2 regions of the Treponema pedis genome follow, and region 1 is predicted to be linked to the other one. Evidence: riboswitches for the same ligand, from Rfam matches in the RefSeq annotation. Region 1 holds a riboswitch; the other holds the start of a gene.

The links. A riboswitch is a leader RNA that binds a small molecule or an ion and turns the genes downstream of it on or off. The one in region 1 is predicted to bind cobalamin.
Positions count from the first base shown of each region.
Region 2: linked by a shared signal. The riboswitch ahead of DYQ05_RS00215 (ABC transporter substrate-binding protein) and the one ahead of DYQ05_RS10100 (Glu/Leu/Phe/Val family dehydrogenase) in region 1 are both predicted to bind cobalamin.

Region 1 is NZ_CP045670.1:2,195,051-2,205,019, reverse strand. Features, by position in the region: gene DYQ05_RS10115 (DEAD/DEAH box helicase) at 1-1,645, opposite strand, end outside; gene DYQ05_RS10110 (ATP-binding protein) at 1,824-3,587, shown strand; gene DYQ05_RS10105 (YncE family protein) at 3,600-4,895, shown strand; cobalamin riboswitch at 4,986-5,184, shown strand; gene DYQ05_RS10100 (Glu/Leu/Phe/Val family dehydrogenase) at 5,506-6,744, shown strand; gene DYQ05_RS10095 (ATP-grasp domain-containing protein) at 6,853-7,713, shown strand; gene mraZ (division/cell wall cluster transcriptional repressor MraZ) at 7,982-8,416, shown strand; partial or broken gene rsmH (16S rRNA (cytosine(1402)-N(4))-methyltransferase RsmH) at 8,422-9,382, shown strand; gene DYQ05_RS10080 (FtsB/FtsL family cell division protein) at 9,379-9,663, shown strand; gene DYQ05_RS10075 (UDP-N-acetylmuramoyl-tripeptide--D-alanyl-D-alanine ligase) at 9,653-9,969, shown strand, end outside.
Region 2 is NZ_CP045670.1:45,700-55,668, reverse strand. Features, by position in the region: gene DYQ05_RS00225 (ABC transporter ATP-binding protein) at 1-71, opposite strand, end outside; gene DYQ05_RS00220 (FecCD family ABC transporter permease) at 72-1,142, opposite strand; gene DYQ05_RS00215 (ABC transporter substrate-binding protein) at 1,154-2,149, opposite strand; cobalamin riboswitch at 2,365-2,548, opposite strand; gene DYQ05_RS00210 (rhodanese-like domain-containing protein) at 2,586-3,302, opposite strand; gene DYQ05_RS00205 (pallilysin-related adhesin) at 3,374-4,507, opposite strand; gene DYQ05_RS13315 (hypothetical protein) at 4,485-4,856, opposite strand; gene DYQ05_RS00200 (vWA domain-containing protein) at 5,063-5,725, opposite strand; gene cfpA (cytoplasmic filament protein CfpA) at 5,893-7,944, shown strand; gene DYQ05_RS00190 (hypothetical protein) at 8,037-9,086, shown strand; gene DYQ05_RS00185 (putative PEP-binding protein) at 9,103-9,969, shown strand, end outside.

The DNA of each region.
Region 1 (9,969 bases):
AGCCGGGTTTTCTTTCATCTGAAAAATTCGAAGAGGAGCTTTTTACGTCTATATGCATATCGGGAAGCCCCCGCTTTTTTTTGCAAAGACGCAAAGCGTCATTTGCGGCATTTTTAGGTAAGGTTGCAAGAGAAAATTTATCGGTAACTTCTATATCGTCTACAAGTCTTTCAGGTATGGATAAAAGAGAACTTAAAAGCTCGGCAAGACGTCTTTTTGTAATTCCGTCCCTTCTGCCCGCGCCGATATAAAGCCTTAGGCTGTCCTCGTCAAGTTTTTTTCCTTTCTTTCCGCCTCTTCCCTCAGGTTTTACGGGTTTAATTGTTTTATAATGAGACGGTGAAAGAAATTTTCCGTATTGCATTTGAAGGATAAATGCCAAGACTGTTTGGGAATCGGCATATTCCGTAAGTTTGTTTGCAAAGGCCGTAAATCCCTGTTCCGGTTTTTCTTCAAAAGATAATTTTTCGATTTGCGCCGCGGTTTCTTTTAAAATACGTGTCCGTTTTGTTTCTATTACCGATTCTATAGAAGGTATTTTTCCTTCTTTTAACTCGCCGCGTGCATGTTTTCTTAAATACTCGATGCGTCTTATTTCGCTCGGACGGATAAAACTTACCGCCGTTCCTTCCGCACCCGCTCTTCCCGTTCTTCCTATACGGTGAGTATAAGTAGGGCCGTCGTATGGAATTGCGTAGTTTACAACGTGTGTGATTCCTTCAATGTCTATTCCTCGGGCGGCAACATCGGTTGCAACCAAAATACGAGTTTTTTTTGCTCTAAACTTATCGAGAATTTTTTCCCTCTGACTTTGCGGAATGTCGCCGTGAAGGGCGGCCGCTTCGTAATGCCTTTCATCAAGTTCTTTTGCTACGGCATCGGCGTCCACCTTTGTTTGGCAAAATACAAGACCGTAAAAGTCGGGCGTTGTATCTATTAAACGGACTAGGGCTTCCGTTTTATCGCCCTCGCGAACCAGCCAAAAAAATTGCTCGGTAAGAGATGCCTCTTCTTCCTTGTGTTCTTCTTCTACAATTTCATAATCGCCCATAAAATCGGAAGCGATGGAAAGGATTTGTTTAGGCATTGTTGCGGAAAACATCAATACTCTGGCTTCAGGATTTGCATGGCCGAAAATATTTTCTATATCTTCTATAAAACCCATATTGAGCATTTCGTCGGCTTCATCTAAAATAAAGTATTCTATGTTTTCAAGTTTAAGAGAACCTCTTTCGATGTGGTCCATTACACGGCCCGGAGTTCCTACTACTATTTCGGTTCCGCTTTTTAAGTTACGCAGCTGCTGTCCTATTGGAGCGCCTCCGTAAACAACGGTAATGCGCGGATATTTTTCTATTCTGAACGATTCCACTTCCGCAGCTACCTGAACTGCGAGTTCCCGCGTAGGCACTAAAATTAAAGCTCTCACCTTTCCGGTATCGGAGCGCAATTCCTGTACAAGCGGAAGTCCGAAAGCCGCCGTTTTTCCCGTCCCCGTCCTTGCCTTTGCAATAACATTTGCGTCCCCCGAAAGAAGGCGCGGTATTGCCAAAATTTGAATAGGCGTAGGCTCTTCAAAACCCTTTGCCTCAATTGCCTGTAAAACTATTTCGTCAAGTTCCAGGTCTTTAAAAGTAATTTCCATAATTAAATTAGAGTATAGCATATAGCGGAAAATAGTTCTATAGATGAGGAATCCTTAAAAAAAATACGATTAAAAGATAATATAAACGGTTCTATAAGTTAAAAGATGCCGTTGGAATTATGCCTTTATCTTGAAAATTTTACCCTTTTGTTGTATTATGTAGCTCTCGGGAGGGGTTATGGCAGGGAAACAGCTGATAAAAGAAAACAGCGGTTATATACAGGAATTACCGGGTTGGGCGCAAGAGCTTTCAATAAAGTATTGTTCAAAGACGGCCAACCTTTATTTTGTTCACGGAAATATAAGAGATTTTTTGCCCCACCAGGCGGCGGGTTTTGCGGGAAGTTTTCTTTTCGTCAAAATACGCGACTATATTTCGGAGGTAATTTTCGGGAATAAAAACATAATTGTTTACTACGATAAATCGGGAGGCATTTCCTTTTGTACCGAGGCTATGTATAAGGCTTATCTTGAGGAAATGCACAGGGTTTTTCCCGATGTTCCTTTGGAAGACTTTATCTCCTCCGACCCGCGTCTTGCCTTTTCTTATTTGGAACGCTATTTTGTTCTTAACTTCGGAAAAGATTTACGCATTGTGCTTATAATCGATTATGCCGAAACTATTATTCCTGCGGACGATATAGGCAGCTTGAGTGAAACCGACAGGTATTGCTTTGTAACCTTAAACAGATGGTCTCACGAGCCTTCATTTACCCGCGAAGATATTTCAATTATAATGATGACCGAAAATTTAACCGATTTAAATCCGCGTCTTACGGCAGCTCCTTCCACTATAAAGGTTTGTATTCCCTTGCCTGATACCGATACCCGTATAGAATTTTTAGAATATCTTCAAAATCAGGAAGAAATTCTTTTAACCGAAAGAAGTTTAACCGCTCAACGTATGGGCGTTTTAACATCCGGTTTAAACTTAATGAATATACACCAAATTGCGGCTGAATCTTATCAGGACGATTGTCCCATAACGTTTGAGCATTTGGCAAAAAGAAAACGGGAAATAATACGTAATGAAGCCCTCGGTCTTTTGGAATTTATAGATACGGAATACGACTTATCCCTTGTTTCGGGGCACGATTTTGTAAAAAAACGGTTTAAATTTGCCGCAAAGGCCTTGCAAAGGGCAAGAAACGATGTCCTTCCGATGGGCTACTTAATTTCAGGCCCGATAGGTACGGGAAAGACCTTTATAGTTTCCGCCTTTGCAGGTGAAATAGGTATTCCGATGGTGCGTCTTTTAAATTTCCGCTCTCAGTGGCAGGGTGCTACGGAATCGAATCTTGAAAAAGTTTTAAATATTTTAAAGGCAATGTCGCCGGTTGCTGTTATGATTGATGAAGCGGACGTAGTTTTGGGTAACAGAACAACCAACGATATTTCAGGTACTTCCGCCAGAGTTTTTGCTCAAATTGCAAATTTTATGGGCAATACGGAATATCGCGGCAAAATAATTTGGTTTTTAATAACTTGCCGTCCGGATTTAATTCCGATAGACTTAAAGAGACAGGGCAGGGCGGAAGAGCACCTTGCCTTGTTTTATCCTGAAAACGATGCCGAAAAATTGGATTTATTTATAACCTTACAGCGTAAACTGCAAATTAAAACGCATGAAGTCAATTTTCCCGCAATTATAAAAAAGATTAAATTCGATATTTCAGGCGCCGATATTGAAGCGATTTTAGTTCGGGCGAAAATGAGCGCCACGGTAGAAGGGCGGGCAATGATACATCAAAAGGACTTGGAAGAAATTATAGCCGATTTTATTCCGCCCTCATACCCTAATGAAATTGAATTACAAAATTTGGTTGCGGCAATAGAAAGTACAAGTAAGGAAATGATTCCGAAAAAATATCAATCTATGCAGCGCTCCGCTATGGCTTCGGAAATTTTGGAATTAAAGCAATTATTGGGAGAAAGGAATTAGTTTATGCAAAAAATAAAGAAAAAACTGAGCTTTGTTTTTTTTCTTTTTACCTTTTCCGTTTTTGCGGAATTTAATTTTGATTTAATTGTTCAGCCCTTTACGGGAACCGAATTTTTTGTTGACGGCAAAACGGTTAAACCCTTAGTGCTGGAAAAGGATAATACTCTTGCAAAGGTGCGTCTTATACTTAAAGATTCCGCTTCCGCTATTGAAGTTAAAAATAAAGGATTCCGTACGGTAAATTTAACCGATGAGCTTATAAGGTTAAAAAACGATGTTGGAAAAACGGCGGACTTAAAAGCTCCTTTTTCACTTAAGGCTCTTGCAATCTTATCACGGAAAGAGTCAAAATTCGATACGAAAGCTTTTTTTCCTACGGGAAGGCAGCCTAAAAGCGTAACCTTTGTAAATTCCGATACCGTTGCCGTAGCCCTTCTCGACGGAAACGGAGCGGATATTATCAATATCGAAACCGGAGAAAAAAAGAGAATTTCTCCTCCTAAAGAGTATGCGGAAAAACTCGGCTTTGTAGAAGCCCTTGTATTAAAAAATAAAAATGAACTTTGGATAAGTCAGATGCCTACGGCTTTAATTCATGTTTTTAATCTTACAACCTTTGAATATAAAACCGCAGTTAAAACGAGCGGCAAATGGAGCAAGGTTATGGCTTATAACCCATTAACCGACAGGGTTTATTTAAGTAATTGGCAAACCTTCGATATAAGCGTAATAAATACTGAAACTTACAGCGAAGAAAAAAAAATTAAAACTAAGGCGGTTCCGCGCGGAATGGCTTTTTCGGAAGACGGTAAATTTATCTATTGCGCTCAGTTTGAAGATGCTGCGGGGAATTCAAATTGCCGCCTTATAAAAAAAGAGCTTGACACTTTTAAAACCGTTTCGGAATCGGGAATGAAAGGTGCAAAAAGGCATATTGTTACGGATTATAAACAGGGACGGCTTTATGTTTCGGATATGCTTAATGCGGTTATAGAAGTTTATTCTCTTAAAGACGAGAGCCTTATAAAAACTGTAAAGGTTTTCAGCCACCCCAATACTATTCAGCTTTCGCCTGACGGAAAGTTTTTATATGTTTCATGCCGAGGGCCAAATAATCCCGATAAGGGCTATTTGTATAAAGGCTATGTAATGGGGAGACTGGATATTATTGATACCGAAACCCTTACCCGCATTGAAAGCGTAGAAGCGGGAAACCAGCCGACGGGTTTGGATATTTCTCCCGACGGCAAAACAATAGTTCTTTCCGATTTTTTAGATAACCGTATCAGAGTGTTTAAAAAAAATTAACGGGAAGGGGAAGCGTACCTTAATTTGAGTTTATCGGTTGCGGATTTGATTCAGGAGGTTGACAACGGTGTAATAATCGGGTAGTATTATTACAGCGATTTCGGTCTTGGTGCCGTTTCTTAAGGGAAGCGGTGAAAAGGGAATCAGGTGAAAGTCCTGAGCAGTCCGGCTGACGTAAGGAGATAGCGTGTTTTCAAAATTGCCACTGGGATATTTAAATATAGCCCGGGAAGGCGGAAACAAGCGATGACCTCCGAGCCGTAAGACCTGCCAATGACTATGAGGGTAAAGACGCCCGTCTTTGTCCGTGCAGTGCTCCGCCTGGATACGGAGTTACCTGCAAGAATTTATCGTGTTTACATTTATATTTTTCCGGAATATTGCTCCTTGTGCTGTTGTATAAGATTTTGTCAAGTTTTCTTATGCATTTCACACGTATATTCTCCGATACCCTTAGAATATACATAATTTCCGGTTAAATTTTATGTTTTACCTTTTCAATACCTGCGGCCGAAATCGTTTTCTTTAACTGTAAGAAAGTCCGTAAGGTTTTGGATATGCATAAGGGGAAGCTCCTTAAGAATTTAAAACTTTTGTAATGAGGAATTTTATGGGAAATACTTACGAAAAACTCGTTTTAACTATAGAAGATGCCGCAAAAACGGCAGGTTTAAAAGAAGACGATTATATTACTTTGCTCAGCCCCGAAAGAGAGCTTCATGTTTCCATACCGGTAGTTATGGACTCAGGCCGTGTAAAGGTATTTAACGGCTATAGAGTTCAACATTCTACTTTAAGAGGCCCCGCAAAGGGCGGCATACGGTTTCATAAAGATGTGGATATTGATGAAGTCCGCGCTCTTTCGGCATGGATGACTTTTAAGTGTGCCGTTGCCGATATTCCTTACGGAGGAGGCAAGGGCGGTATATCCGTGAACCCTTCGGAACTTTCGGAAAACGAGCTTGAAAAATTAACCCGCGGGTATGCAAGACGGATAGCCAAATTTATCGGCCCCCATATTGATATTCCTGCACCCGATGTGGGTACAAATGCGAAAATTATGGCTTGGATTGCCGATACATATAGTGCGGCGGTCGGCGAGTTTACGCCTGCCGTTATAACGGGCAAGCCTGTTGCTTTAGGCGGTTCTCTCGGAAGGGCTGAAGCTACAGGCCGCGGAGTTACGGTTGCCTGTATTGAAGTATTAAAACGTTTAAATAAAACTTTAAAAGGACAGAGGGTTGTTATTCAGGGTTTGGGAAACGCAGGCGGTGTTACGGCGGAACTTATGTTTAAAGAAGGTGCTAAAATTATTGCTGCGGGCAACAGTTCGGGAGCAATTTATAATGAAAACGGACTCGATATTCCAGCCGTTACGGCTCATATAAAAAATAAAAAAAGGCTTGATACTTTGACTGGCGATTTTAAGCATATTTCTTCCGCCGAGCTTTTGGAACTTGAAACCGATATTTTAATTCCCGCCGCTTTGGAAAATCAAATTACCGAATTAAATGCCGAGAAAATAAAGGCTCCTATAATAGTTGAAGCCGCAAACGGACCTGTAAGCCCGGAAGCGGATATTATTTTACAGAATAAAGATATTATTATAGTTCCGGATATACTTGCAAATGCCGGAGGGGTAATTGTTTCGTATTTTGAATGGGTTCAAAATTTACAGGGCTTTTATTGGAGTGAAGAAGAAGTAAATAACCGCCTATGTGAAAAAATTAAAAAAGCCTTTGATTTTGTATGGAATTTAAAAGAAGAATATAAGGTTACTATGAGAAAGGCCTGTTATATAAAAGCTTTAAAACAGTTGGCGGAAGCACGTAACGCTGCCGGTTTTTAATAAGCATACAGTTTAAAGGTTATCCATATTTAAAAGGCTTGCAGCTTCGTCTTTTTTTAGATATACTTTTAAGTTTATAGGCTTTGAATATACTGGGAGGGGTTAAAAATGAAAAGAAAAAAAATTGCTATCTTGGTAAGCGGCGAATATAAAAAACAGCCTACAAAAGACGATTTACTTTTACAAAACGAGCTGCAAAACAGGGGATACCTTGCCGATATTACGGTTTGGAGCGATACCTCAACGGATTTTTCCGAATATGACTTGGCTATAATCCGCTCCTGTTGGGATTACGACGGCCGTCTTACCGAATTTTTGCGGCAAATGAAAAAAATAGAAAACTCTTCATTATTATATAATCCGCTCGACATTATTGAAAAAAATTCCGATAAGCGGTATTTACTTGATTTACAAACAACCGGAATTAAAATCACGCCTACCGTTACGGCTGATAACCTTAATAACCTCAATATTCCTTCGGAATGGAAAAAAGTAGTTATAAAACCGAATATCAGTGCAAGCGGAAAAGATACTTACAGATATTCAATAGATGAAGAAGAAAAGATAAAAGCCGCTTGCTCGGATATTATCGGAAAAGGAAAACTTCCTTTAATTCAAAAATATATTTCTTCAATTGAAACTTTCGGCGAGCACTCTTCAATAGTCATAGACGGAAAAATAACATTAACTGTGAAAAAAACTCCGGCAAAGGGCGGTTTTTTAATTCATAAACATTTCGGCGGCTCCTCAACTTCCGTACAAACTTCCGAAAAAGAAAAATCTTTTATCCGAAACATACTTTCAAAGTTGGAAAGCCTTCCCCTTTATATGAGGGTTGATTACTTAAAAGACGAAAACGACAATTTCCTTCTTTTGGAATTGGAGCAAATCGAACCTCACCTATACTTAACCGAGAGCGTCTCCGGCCTTGAGGCTCTAACGGACGGTATTATAAAACGGCTGTCATAAACGACGGACTTTTAAGTATAGAGCGTCTCCTATTTTTAAATTAACCTATAATAAATTTAAAACACTTAAAAGTTAAAAAAAATTATCGGCTCTCTCTTTTTTATCGAATTTACAGACGATTTTCTCTTAATTTTGCATTTTTTTTACAAAAAATTTGTATTTTTTTCACTTTTTTTATAAAAAATACTTGACATTCTTAAATTTTGTGATAAAATGTAAACAAGTGCCGAAAAGTGGCAAAAGGTGGAATAAAGTGGTAAACTGCGTTATGACAGGCGAATATAAGAATACTCTCGATGAAAAAGGTAGAATTATGTTTCCTGCTAAAATACGTTCAGGATTACCCGAAGCGCGCCTTATTATAACGCGCGGAATCGACAGCTGTCTTTGGCTTTTTACTCCCGAAGAATGGCAAAAACTTTCCGACGAAATTATGGCTAAGGCTTCATTATTCAAAACCGAGTCTCGTATTGTTACAAGAAGGTTAATTGCGCCGGCACAGGAAATAGAATTTGACAAGACCGGAAGACTCTCGGTTCCGCAGAGTTTACGGGAATATGCTGGGCTCGAAAAGGATTGTATAATTTTAGGGCTTTCAAAGTATTTTGAATTGTGGGACGAAAAAAAATATGAAAATTATTTGAAGGAGAGCGAGTCCGGCTTTTTGGAAGCTGCCGAAGGCTTAGGTACAATCGGTTTATAGTTTATATGAAAATTGTTCATACGTCCGTATTGCTTGATGAATGTCTTAAAATCTTAAAACCTGCCGGTTCCGATAATCTTTTTGTAGACGGAACATTGGGAGAAGGCGGACATACGGAAGCATTTTTAAAAACATATCCTCATCTTAATGCCGTAGGAATAGACGCCGATGCCGCAATTCAAAAAAAAGCGAAGGAAAGGTTGTCGCCTTTCGGAGAGCGTGTAAAATTTTATTTAGGCTGGTCCGATGATTTTTTTAAAAACTATCCTGAAGATTTACAAAGACCCGATATTATCCTTTTGGATTTGGGAATTTCAATGTTTCATTATACGGAATCGGGAAGGGGGTTTTCTTTTTCTGCGGACGAACCGTTGGATATGCGTCTTAATTCTTCTTCAAAAATAAGTGCCGCCGATATTGTAAATACGTATTCCGAAAAGGCTTAAGGCTTTGGCGGATTTGATTTTTAATTACGGTGAAGAGCGTTATTCCCGTAAAATTGCGGCAAAAATAGTTTTAAGGCGCGAAGAGGTAAGATTTCAAACTGCAAAAGATTTGGCCGATTGTATTTATTATGCCGTACCTCAAAACTGTAGACACGGAAAACTTCACCCGGCAACAAAGACTTTTCAAGCCTTGCGTATTGCCGTAAACGAAGAGTTAAACAGACTTCCGTCTCTTTTGGAGCTTGCGTTTTCCGCTCTTGAGCCCGGAGGTAAATTGGGTGTTATAAGTTTTCATTCTCTTGAAGACAGGATTGTAAAATTATATTTTAGAGAGTTGGGAAAAAACTGTACTTGCCCCGATAATGTGCCGATATGTAAGTGTGGGGGAAGGGCCAGGGCTGTTGTTTTGACTAAAAAAGGAATTGAGCCTTCGGAAGAGGAGATTAAAAATAATCCTCCTTCACGCAGTGCAAGACTGCGTGCCGTTCAAAAAATCGGGTGTAAGGAGAGTTCAAAATGAAAAAAATTAGCGCCGTCGTGTTAACTATGTTGATTCCTCTTTTGTTGTTCGCTGTGGTTTTACAGTCTTCAAGATATTCCGCTGTAGAGCGGGAAATGAAGGATTACGATAAGGAACAGATAAGAATAATCGAAGAAAATAAAAGAAAGATTTCCGGTATTTCAATTTTATCGAAGCCTGAGCGTATAGAAAGGATTGCTGTGGAAGAATTAAAAATGCGGAAAGCTAGGTCTGCGGAAATTTTACGTATAGAAATTTCGAAGGAGAAACATGGCTTTTGATTCGGATAATTTAAATCGTGAGTTTACTCTTTTATTTTTTGATGAGCTTGTAAAAAGTACCGGCGGAAGTATTTTGTTTAATTTTTCGCCGGTAAACGGTTTTACCTCCGTTGTAATCGACAGTAGAGGTGTAAGGCCCAATTCTCTTTTTGTTCCTTTACGAGGAGAAAAACAGGACGGTCATATTTACATTGAAGACGCTTTAAAAAACGGTGCCGTTTGTTTTTTTGCCGATACCGAATATGTAAGGTTTGAAGAAAATAAGATTACGCTTGAGAAATTGTGTAAAAAATATTACGCTTGCTG
Region 2 (9,969 bases), 740 kb from region 1:
GAAAGAGTGATACCGTGTAAAATATCTTTATTGCCGAAGGCGAATGACAAGGCCGTACTTTCCAAGGTCATCTATGTCCTTCCTCCGAAACCGTATTCTTTGTTTATTAAAAGATATAAAAATACGGGGGCTCCGATGAGAGAAATAACCACTCCTACAGGAATTTCTCCTAATGAAGAAATTGAGCGGGCAAGTACATCTGCCCATATAAGAATTACGGCTCCTATTAAAACCGAGGCCGGTATTATGTTTTTATGATTAGTTCCCCAAAAAATGCGGGCAATGTGCGGAACTATTAAACCTACAAAGCCTATAATTCCCGCATTGTATACTAAAAACCCGACTATAATCGAGCTTAAAAGTAAATAGGCCTGTCTATAATAATGAAGGTCTTTTCCGAGGGTAATGGATACGCTGTCTCCTAAAAGCATAAGATTAAGGGTTCTGTATTGCGTCATAAAAAAGAAAACCCCTGCGAGTATAATACTTGACAATAAGCCAAGATTTTCCCATTTTGCACCTCCGAAGCCGCCCATAAGCCAAAATGAAATACTGCGCATAGCTTCCCTATTTTTTGCGGTAAAGACGATAAATGAAGAAAAGGCTGAAAAAATTGTGCTTACCGCAATTCCGGCCATAAGAAGTTTTACGGAATTTGCTCTTCCGTTGATATTTGCGGCTTTCATTACAATTAAAGATGCCGCGAAGGCTGAAAAACAGGCGCAAAGACCTACGTAGTTGGGGCCTAAACCGCTTCCTATTCCTAAAGCGATGGCAAGGGTTGCTCCGAGTGAAGCTCCGGAAGAGATGCCAAGTATGTAAGGGTCCGCTAAAGAATTTTTTACGACCGCCTGCATAATTACACCTGTAAGAGCAAGCCCCATACCCGTAAGACAGGCTAAGATAATTCTCGGAAGCCTTATAACCCATACAATATCGATAGCGGATTTTTTAACGGCAGTAAGCGTTCCCGTTCCGAAAATTTTAAATTGAACTATTTGAAGGATATCCTTAGGCACAATGCGTACCGCTCCGAATCCTATCGATAAAACAATCGAAACAAAAAGAAGCCCTAAAAGGAATAGGAGTGCCGAAGAGATAAATACCGCTTTCAGCACTCTATCTTTATTGTTTTTGTTCATATTTAGGAATTTTAAAGTTCGGGATATAAACCTGCAATAATCGTTTTTATTCCGTCATAAGTTCTTATTCCGCTTGCATATACTTCACTTAAAGTAATCGGTAATACTTTTTTGTTTTCTAAGGCGGAAATACTTTTTAAGGCTTCATCTTTTATAAGCATATCTACGGCTTGCTCTTTTATAATTGCGTCTCCGTAATATACCGAAAATATAACCTCAGGGTTAAGTTCTATCAATTCTTCTTTGCCTATATAACCTTTATCTGTACCTACAAGTTCAGCTCCTACTTGAAGGGCAATATCCCCTCCGATTGTTTTTGCTCCGTAGACTCTGTACTGTCCTTCTTTTTCAACTTCAATGATAATTGCCAGTACCTTTTTTTTACCTTCAACATATTTTTTTGCGGCTTCTATTTCGGCTTTCATCTTATCGACAATATCTTGCGCTTTTTGTTCTACATTAAAAATTTTGCCTATGTTGAGAATATCCTGACACTCGTTTTCCACCGACTCTTGTTTTTTTAAACCGGAATCCTGCCAAATATATGTTTTTGTACCGCGTTCGTGCCAAAAGTTTACATCGCCGTAACGCTTTTCATTAAACAGCGATGACCAGCCGAAAATAAAATCGGGTTCCATATCTATAATTTCTTCTTTCGACGGTCTTTTGTCTTTATAATTAACCTTACCGAAATCTTCTTTGAATTCTTCTTTTACGGGGTCGTCAAGACCTACCGCAAGAATCAGTTTGTCTGCAAGGCCTAAAGCGAGCATAGTTTCAATCGGACTTTGATAAAAAGCTATAACCTTTTCAGGAGCTTTTTCAAAAGTCAATTCAATAGGTTCTCCCGCATAATTGTAGGTGGTAATTGTTACGGGATAAGCGTCGCCGGCAGGTTGCATAAAATCGCCTGCATTTTGCATTTCTTCTTTTTTTGTGCAGTTTAAAAAAATAACCGTCGCCGATAAAAGAAACATAAAACGGAAAATTTTCTTTTTGGTGTTCATAATTTTTCCCCTTGAAAATAAAAAGATTAAAACCTTAAATTTAAACCGCTTTACGTGTGCATTAAAAATAACAGAGTACAGTAAAAATTTATAAAGTCTTCTTAATATACTTTTTGATTTCAAAGAAGTATAAATTTTTTAAATACGAACTTTGAAAAAGAAAACCTTATGAGAAACATAATTTGTATTCTGAACCTTATCGACCGTAAAGTACAGTATAATTCCGCATACCGGCAGGTCTTCTGACTTCGAGCTTTAACACCTTTTTAAAGCCTTCCCGATTTCTCAGTGACATATTTTTAAAAAGATTGAACTCTTACAGCGGCGGGACCGTGACGGAATTACACCGTGCTTCCCTTTTAAACCTGAAATTGCGGTACCGGTACGGGTTTTAAGTAAAATTATTTTAGGCGTTTTTTTTATTTATGTCAAGTTATTATTGCCGTTTGTCCGGAGGAGTTTCTTCCTGTATAAGATTAAAAGGATATTCTCTAACTCCGTCTATGGTATTATAAATTTCTTTAAAGCCCGCTTCCGATAATGTCAGTGCGGCTCTCGCCGAAGCGGAGCCTACATTGCAATATAAAAACAGCTTTTTATCTTTAGGAAGGTTCGCAATATTTTTTTCAAATTCCGCAATGGGAATGGACGGAATGGAGATTGCCCCGAGTATATGCCCCATATCATAGGCCTGTTTTGTTCTGCAATCAATAATTATTATATTAGGAGAATTAATTTTTTGTTCAAAAACAACACCTCTCATACAATCGTATTTTATTGTTTTGTATGAATACTGTTTTATTCCTTCGGCATTATATATAATTTTACAACCGGCTTCGACAAAAATCTTTGCAGCTTCAAAACTGTCGTCATCGGTATCGGCATACACATAAATAGGTTTTTCTTTCCAATCTTCAAATTCGTTTACACGCGTATTTATTTCGCTTTTCGGAATATTTATTGCATTAGGCAAGTGTCCGTTTTTATATTCCGTATACGGGCGTGTATCTATAATTAAAATAGTGTCTTTTGTTCCTTCTGCATTTAAGTTTTCCAAGTCCGAACCTTTTACATCAATTACAGTTATTATTTCGGCACAAGATGTAAAAATAAAAACGGCCGATACGATAAAACAAATAAAAACCTTTTTCATCATTTTCTCCATAATATTTAATTTAAATTATATTGAGTTTTAATATATATGTCAACTTGAATAATTATAAACTATTCCGCATCTTTTACAAATACCGACGGTTCGTCTCCGGTTGGAATTATTTCGTTTATGTTCAGTTTTATTTTAATTAACGTAAGTATTTGCTTTTTATTTTTTTCTTCAAGATTGATTAAATAAAATTTATTCATACTTTCCGAAGTTTTCATTTGCAGTACGGTTTTATTTTCAATTTCGATTATATTAAAGTATCCTGAAGAATCTTTTCCGTCTTTTGTGAGAGTATATTTATTTCCCGTAAAAGAAATTGTTTGTCCGTTTTGCGTTTCCCATTTGCTTTCCGGCTGTTCCAATTTTTTTCTTATTTTTTCAACCTTATCTTGTTTGTTTGTATTCGTGTAATGCAAAAGGTTGGTGTTTTTTTTATAAGTTCCGTTCCAAAGAGAAGATGTACCGAATTTGATTCTGGCTACGTCTTCTATAACCCGTATTTGAATTTCATCTACACCCTTAATTTCTATATCTACTCTGCGTATAATGTTCGGAATTGATTTATTATTTGCGGTAAAAAACAAACCGTATCTGCGCGGTAAGGTTGTTTTTATTTCGTATATTTCTTCAATATTGTCGAAATTGAATATTATGTTGTTGTCGTTTTTATCCAAATAAATACTTCTTCCCGAATTTTTACCGTTTTCGGATTGATACCAAAGTTGAGATAAAAAATCTATAAACGATTCCATATTACCGGTTTGCAATTTGCGTAAAAGAGTGCTTTCTATTTTTTCTCCCGGAATTTTTTGTTCTCTTCCTTTTTCAAACATATTTGTTTTATTGTTCCATACATATTCCGTTTGAATTTGATTAAGCGTATTGGGTGCCGAACTGTCCGAATTATATGCGAGTATTCTATATGCGGCAAATCCTTCTTCGTAAATGTTTTGTCCTTTTAATTCCTGTAATAGAATTTGTATATCTGCATGTATATCCGCAATTTGCGTAAAGAAAAAAACTCCGTCCTTATCTTTATTTATTTTTTGAATTGAAAAACTTTGTCCGTTGTCTGAAGTCATTCCCGAATAAAGAATTGCAGGTGCGGAATTGTCCGGTTCCATAATATAAAACGTAAGAGATTTAGGCTGTGTAATGGGTGTTCGTATTTCTTCAATACGGCTGCATTTTTGCATAATCGGGTCTTGAATGGAAATAATCAAATATAAAAAAAGGGTCCAACAATTTTTTTACCGCAACTATTTGGTCTTCTACTCCGTCGCCGTTTAAATCGCCTGTAATTGCGTCTATAAATACTTCATCGTTTGATAATTCCAAAAATATTTTTGCATCGGCACCCTTTGAATCGGTTTCGTTTTTGCCCGTTTGATTATCTATTTTTGAAGATGCGGCAGGTATAATTGTTTTTGTTGCGGGTTTTGTTTCCTGTACGGAATTTTTTCTTTTCATCTGAAAAAAAATTACACTTGCAAGCAAAATGAGTGCCCCTGCAAAAGATAAGGCGTATAATACTCTTTTAAACATAAATTAAAACCTCTTTAATGAATTTGCAAATTTTATATCGCGAACAATTAACGCTTTTCAATTTATAATCGGTATTTTTAAAACTTAAACTTTTTACAAATAAACAAAGTTTGCCTGTAAGTACCGTTTATCGGACATCTTTTAAAAACTATTTAATTCGGTTTTTTACAAGATGTCCGATTTTAAATTGAAAGCCGATATTACAATCACGGTTTTTTGGTTTTAATTAACGCTTCTTTTTCATTTGCTTTTGTGCGTTCTTTTCCCGCATTTTTTATAATGTCGGAAAAAAGAGAAGACGTTGTAGTAACTACGCGTTCTTCAATTCCCATATCAACCGTAATTTCGTACCAGTTGTCGTGTTTTATTATTCTTGATTCTACAAGATACGGACTTGAAAACTTTTTTTGCTTCCCCGAATATTTTGAAGGCCAAGGTGCATCTTGTTCAAGGTCCGTTACTAATAACAACACTTTGTATCTTCCGTTACTGTTTCTTGTCTTCATTACCTCTTGCATTTTATCAAGAGCTTTTCCGATATCGGTATATTTTCCGTCCGGTTTTATTGAGCTTATAGTATTTACAATTTTTTGTTTGTCCTGTGAAGTGTTTACATTTACGGAAAGCAAGTGTTCGGGATTTTCATAAAATTGATATACACTTACCCAATCTCCTGCGGTAAGCATTTGCTCTACAAGTTCGTCTAAAACCCATTTTTTTAAACTGTCGAATTTACCCGTTCCCTCCATAGACAATGATTTATCAATCATAATAACCATATCGACGGGAATAGTTCTTTCTCCTGCATTCAAATTAAAAATAAGAATAACAGCCGTTAAAAATACCGAAAAAAATTTTTTATTGTACATAACTGCTCCTTTTTCAGCAATATTAACTTATTATATAACATATTTTAAAAAAAATCACTAAGTTTATAAAAAAAAACTCTTTACATTTTGCAAAATATGTTTATAATTGTATGATAGTGTTGTATATTGTATTGTAACAAAATTGCTAAAGTTAAGGAGATGTAATAATGGCAAATTTAGATCTACCACAGAGCCCGAATGTATTCCATCCCGAAAAGCCCAGTGCTGTCGGTTCGAGAAACTCGTTGGCTCAAGATTATCGAGATCAGCAGAAAGAAGTAAATCAGCTGATTGAAGAAGAAACGAATAAAGTGTTACACCACTTGAACACCAAACTTCCCAAAGAAGTCCTCGAAAGATTGGATGTCATGGGCGGTGTGAAAGAAAAGTTGTATAACTACTTTAACCAAAACTACCAGAACATGTTCAACCGATACATGGTAACGGCTGAAGATGAAATGCTGAAAAAGGTTCGCGGATTTATTGACCGGGAAGAAATGAAGGTTCTCGACCGCTATACTCCGAAAGAAATCGCAACCCTTCTTGATGCCGTAGGAGGCGCCGATAAGTTTAACACGGGCGAAATCGAAAAATCAATCGTTAATATGTACGGTCACTTACAGGGACACGTACAGCGCGGTGTAAACGACTTGGAAACTCTTACCAACTCGCTGTTAAGGCAAAAAACTGACGTAGGCGCTTTCGTTCGAGGTGAAAACGCTTATTCGATTGTAAAGTGTGCGTTTAAAGACAATCTTTACAAGCCCAAGACCGTAACCGATGTTAAACTTTCCGTAAACATTCTTGACTCGGAACTTATCAGTCCTATTTTCCAATATCAATCGACTGTAGAGTATCTCATTAAAGACCTTTTGTCGAATCATTACATGGATATAATTGATAAAGAAATCGAAAAAATGAAAGATGCCAGAATCGACCAAGGTTTGGAAGAATTATCCGACGGTGCCATCATTTTCGAAAAAATGAAAAAGGTTTCTACGATTACCGATGATGATATCGATAATCCCAAGAGCAAGAGATACGATGTTGTTTCAAAAGACCTTATGGAAAGAATCAACAATCTCCGCGCGGAAATCGACCCCGAAACCTTCGACCAGTTGAACATACGCGAAAACTTAAAGAAGATTATCGACCTTGAAAATATCAGAAACAGAGGTTTTAACACAGCTATTAACTCTCTTACTTCCATTCTCGATACATCAAAAATGGGTTATCAATACATCGAAAACTTAAAGAATGCCCGTGAATTGATTTTACGCGAGTATGACGATACCGATGTTGCAAATCTTCCCGATGAAAGGTACCAAATTAAGCTTAAGTATTACGACAATGCCCAGCTTTTGGCCGAAAGACAGGCTTATGAAGTTATGATGAGCTCTTTCGAAACCGAAATTCAGCATCTTTGGGACGTTGTACGCACAACTTACGATAAATCCAAGTTTATGACAAAAATCACGGACTTTGACGACTTGGCAGCCCGCTATAAGAAGTACATCAAAAAGAACTTCAAAGATAAGACGGGAGACCCCTTGTATGAAGATACGGCTAAGGTTTGGGACGAGATTTCTTTTATCAAAACTCCGGAAACCGAAGTTGAAAAGATGAACAGAACCTATATCTACGAAAAAGACAAGCTCCGCAAAAAGCTTATCATTATGCGCCAAAAAATGAAGGATTTGTATACATATCAATATCCCATCGAAAGACGCGTTGTAGAAGACAGGCTTTCGTTCCTCGAAGCCGAATTCAACAAATTCGATTATCTTATTAATCCATTCCATCTTCAGCCCGGTCTTTTGCTTGACCTTGATATTACTTCAATTAAGCGAAAGAAGGCAACTCTTGACGGTATGGCTAACGTTCTTAATGAATTCTTACACGGCGTATCCAAGGGCTTTGCGGACGCAGCGTTCGCATCGTTCAGCCGAAGACGTTCTACGGTTCGTGCGGATATTGCACAGAGTTTTGCTACCGCAGAGGAAGACCCCAAAGCGGCAAATCCTGCAGGACGTTCACAGTTTATCGATATGCTGAACAGCACACCCGCTATCGCGGCTCCCGCAGCTGCTGAAACCGTATCGGCTCCCGCTAAAAGACGCGGCGGACCGAGAAAAGGTGTTGCAAGAACGGCAAAAAAAGGTTCGGTAGATTCAGGTCGAGGAAGAAGAAGGACTAAGTCCGGTATTAAGGAAATCTAATTTCGGCTTATAAATTTTATACCGATTAAAATTTAAGCCCCCTGAAACACCCCGTTTCGGGGGGCTTTTTCTTAAAACCAAAGGAGTATGTTATGGTTAATATATCCAATTTTTTTGTACCGCTTGCTAAAAAAAGCGACTTTAATATGTCCGTAAGGCATATTCAGTCCGTTATCGAAATTCTCGATAAATGTAATCCTACGGAAAACCTTGCGGATACAATAAACAATATGATTCGTGAAAAAACGGTTAAACCGGAACAGGTGAGGTCTATTCTTTCGGTTTCGCTTTTAGATAAGTGGAATTACAAAGTCGTATCCGAAAATATAAAATATGTTTTGGAAGATGCCTCCAAGTTTACCCAAGAAGTCGGGAAATGGAATGGAATTGATATAGTGTTAGGCTATGACCACCCCGATTTGGGTTTTTTGGCTATAAATCCCAAAAACCCGGGAGCCGCTTCAATTATTCAGGGGTTTAGAAAAAATGAACTTCTTCTTATCTATGTAGGAAAACAGGATAAGGGAGAAGTGTCGGACAGTCTTGCAAAGACAATTGTTTTCGGAATTCTTAAATTATTTGAAAATAAACAGGCTGCCGTTCCCGCGGAAGCGAAGACGGGGCCGTTTAAATATGTTGAACCTAAAAAAGCCGCTCCCGTAAAAGAGCGCAAAGTTGCCGCCAAAAAAACGGTTAAACGTGCTCCCGCCGGAAAGAGAGCCGCGCCTGTCGTACAAACGCCCGCTTCCGTTCAGCAATCATCTTCAGTGCCTTCTCATCTTGAAAGGCCTTCGGCAGTTTCTACAGGACCTAAAAAAATGTCCCAGCTTGTTTCGGTTCCTGTTTCAAACGAATTGTTCCATAACGGAAACGTTGAAGCATGGAAAAGAATTATAAGAAGCTACAATGCCAAGTATCCCGATGCGGAAGTTATGATATTTTATGACGGCGAAAGAATTGTAGATATAAACACTCTTTTTAAATGGGGAAAGGTAAAACACGGAAGTTCAATTCAATTTGCAATTTCTGCGGAAGAAATTAACGACCTTTCAAAGTTATCGAAATATTTTAGACAGGGTGCAAGCCCTATGTTTGAAGCATTTTTACACGGTTCTCCCGATACCGTATTAAATTTGTTTTAGTTAAAAGGAGTAAAAAATGAAATTTTCAAAAAATATACATTTTTTTAACAGTAAAGAAACCGTAGGTGCAAATGTCGAGAGAAACTTACTGGGTATACGCGGCAGGCAGGCAAATGAATTTGCAGTGTTAAAGCTGCCTATTTTGCCGGGAGTTATAATAGAATCTTCCGTAATGCAGGAATTAAGTGAAGAACCTATCTATTCCGAACTTGCTCCGTATCTTAAAAAATTCGGTACCGAAGTACAAAAAAATTACGGAGATGCGAATAATCCTCTTCTTTTAAAGCTGGTTGTTTCCCCGAATATGGTAATTGCCAATTATCCTACATTGCATAATTTCGGACTTACAAAAGATACCGTTATAGGTTTTCAGGAAAATGTAGGCGAAACCTTTGCCGCAAACGAAACTCTTTTTCTTTTAAACGGAATTTTAACGGTTGCTTATAAAATTGCGGAATTTGAAAAAAAAGAAAAAGAAGCTGCCGTTTTTGATAAGGCTGTAAAGGAAATTAAACAAATCTTAAAGAGCGGCAAAATAACCTCCAGTCCGTGTAAAATTATGGACGAATATGCAAAATATCTTCCGAAAAATTTCTTTGAAGATGCGGAAGTTCAGCTTGAAGAAGCCGTACGTATGATAAGCCGCCTTTTAAAATTGGAAGAAGATAACGATAACGATGTAGCTCTTTTAATTCAGCCTATGGTTTACGGAAACTACGGAAAAGACTCCTATTCAGGTTCTTTCTTTAGCCGAAACATCGTTACGGGGGAAAAGAAATTACAAGGGCAATTTTTTGCGGAAAAATTCGATGAAATTAATGCCGAAGGTAAGGATATTAACTCGATTAAGCCTGAATATTTAAAAAGTTTACAGCAAATTGCA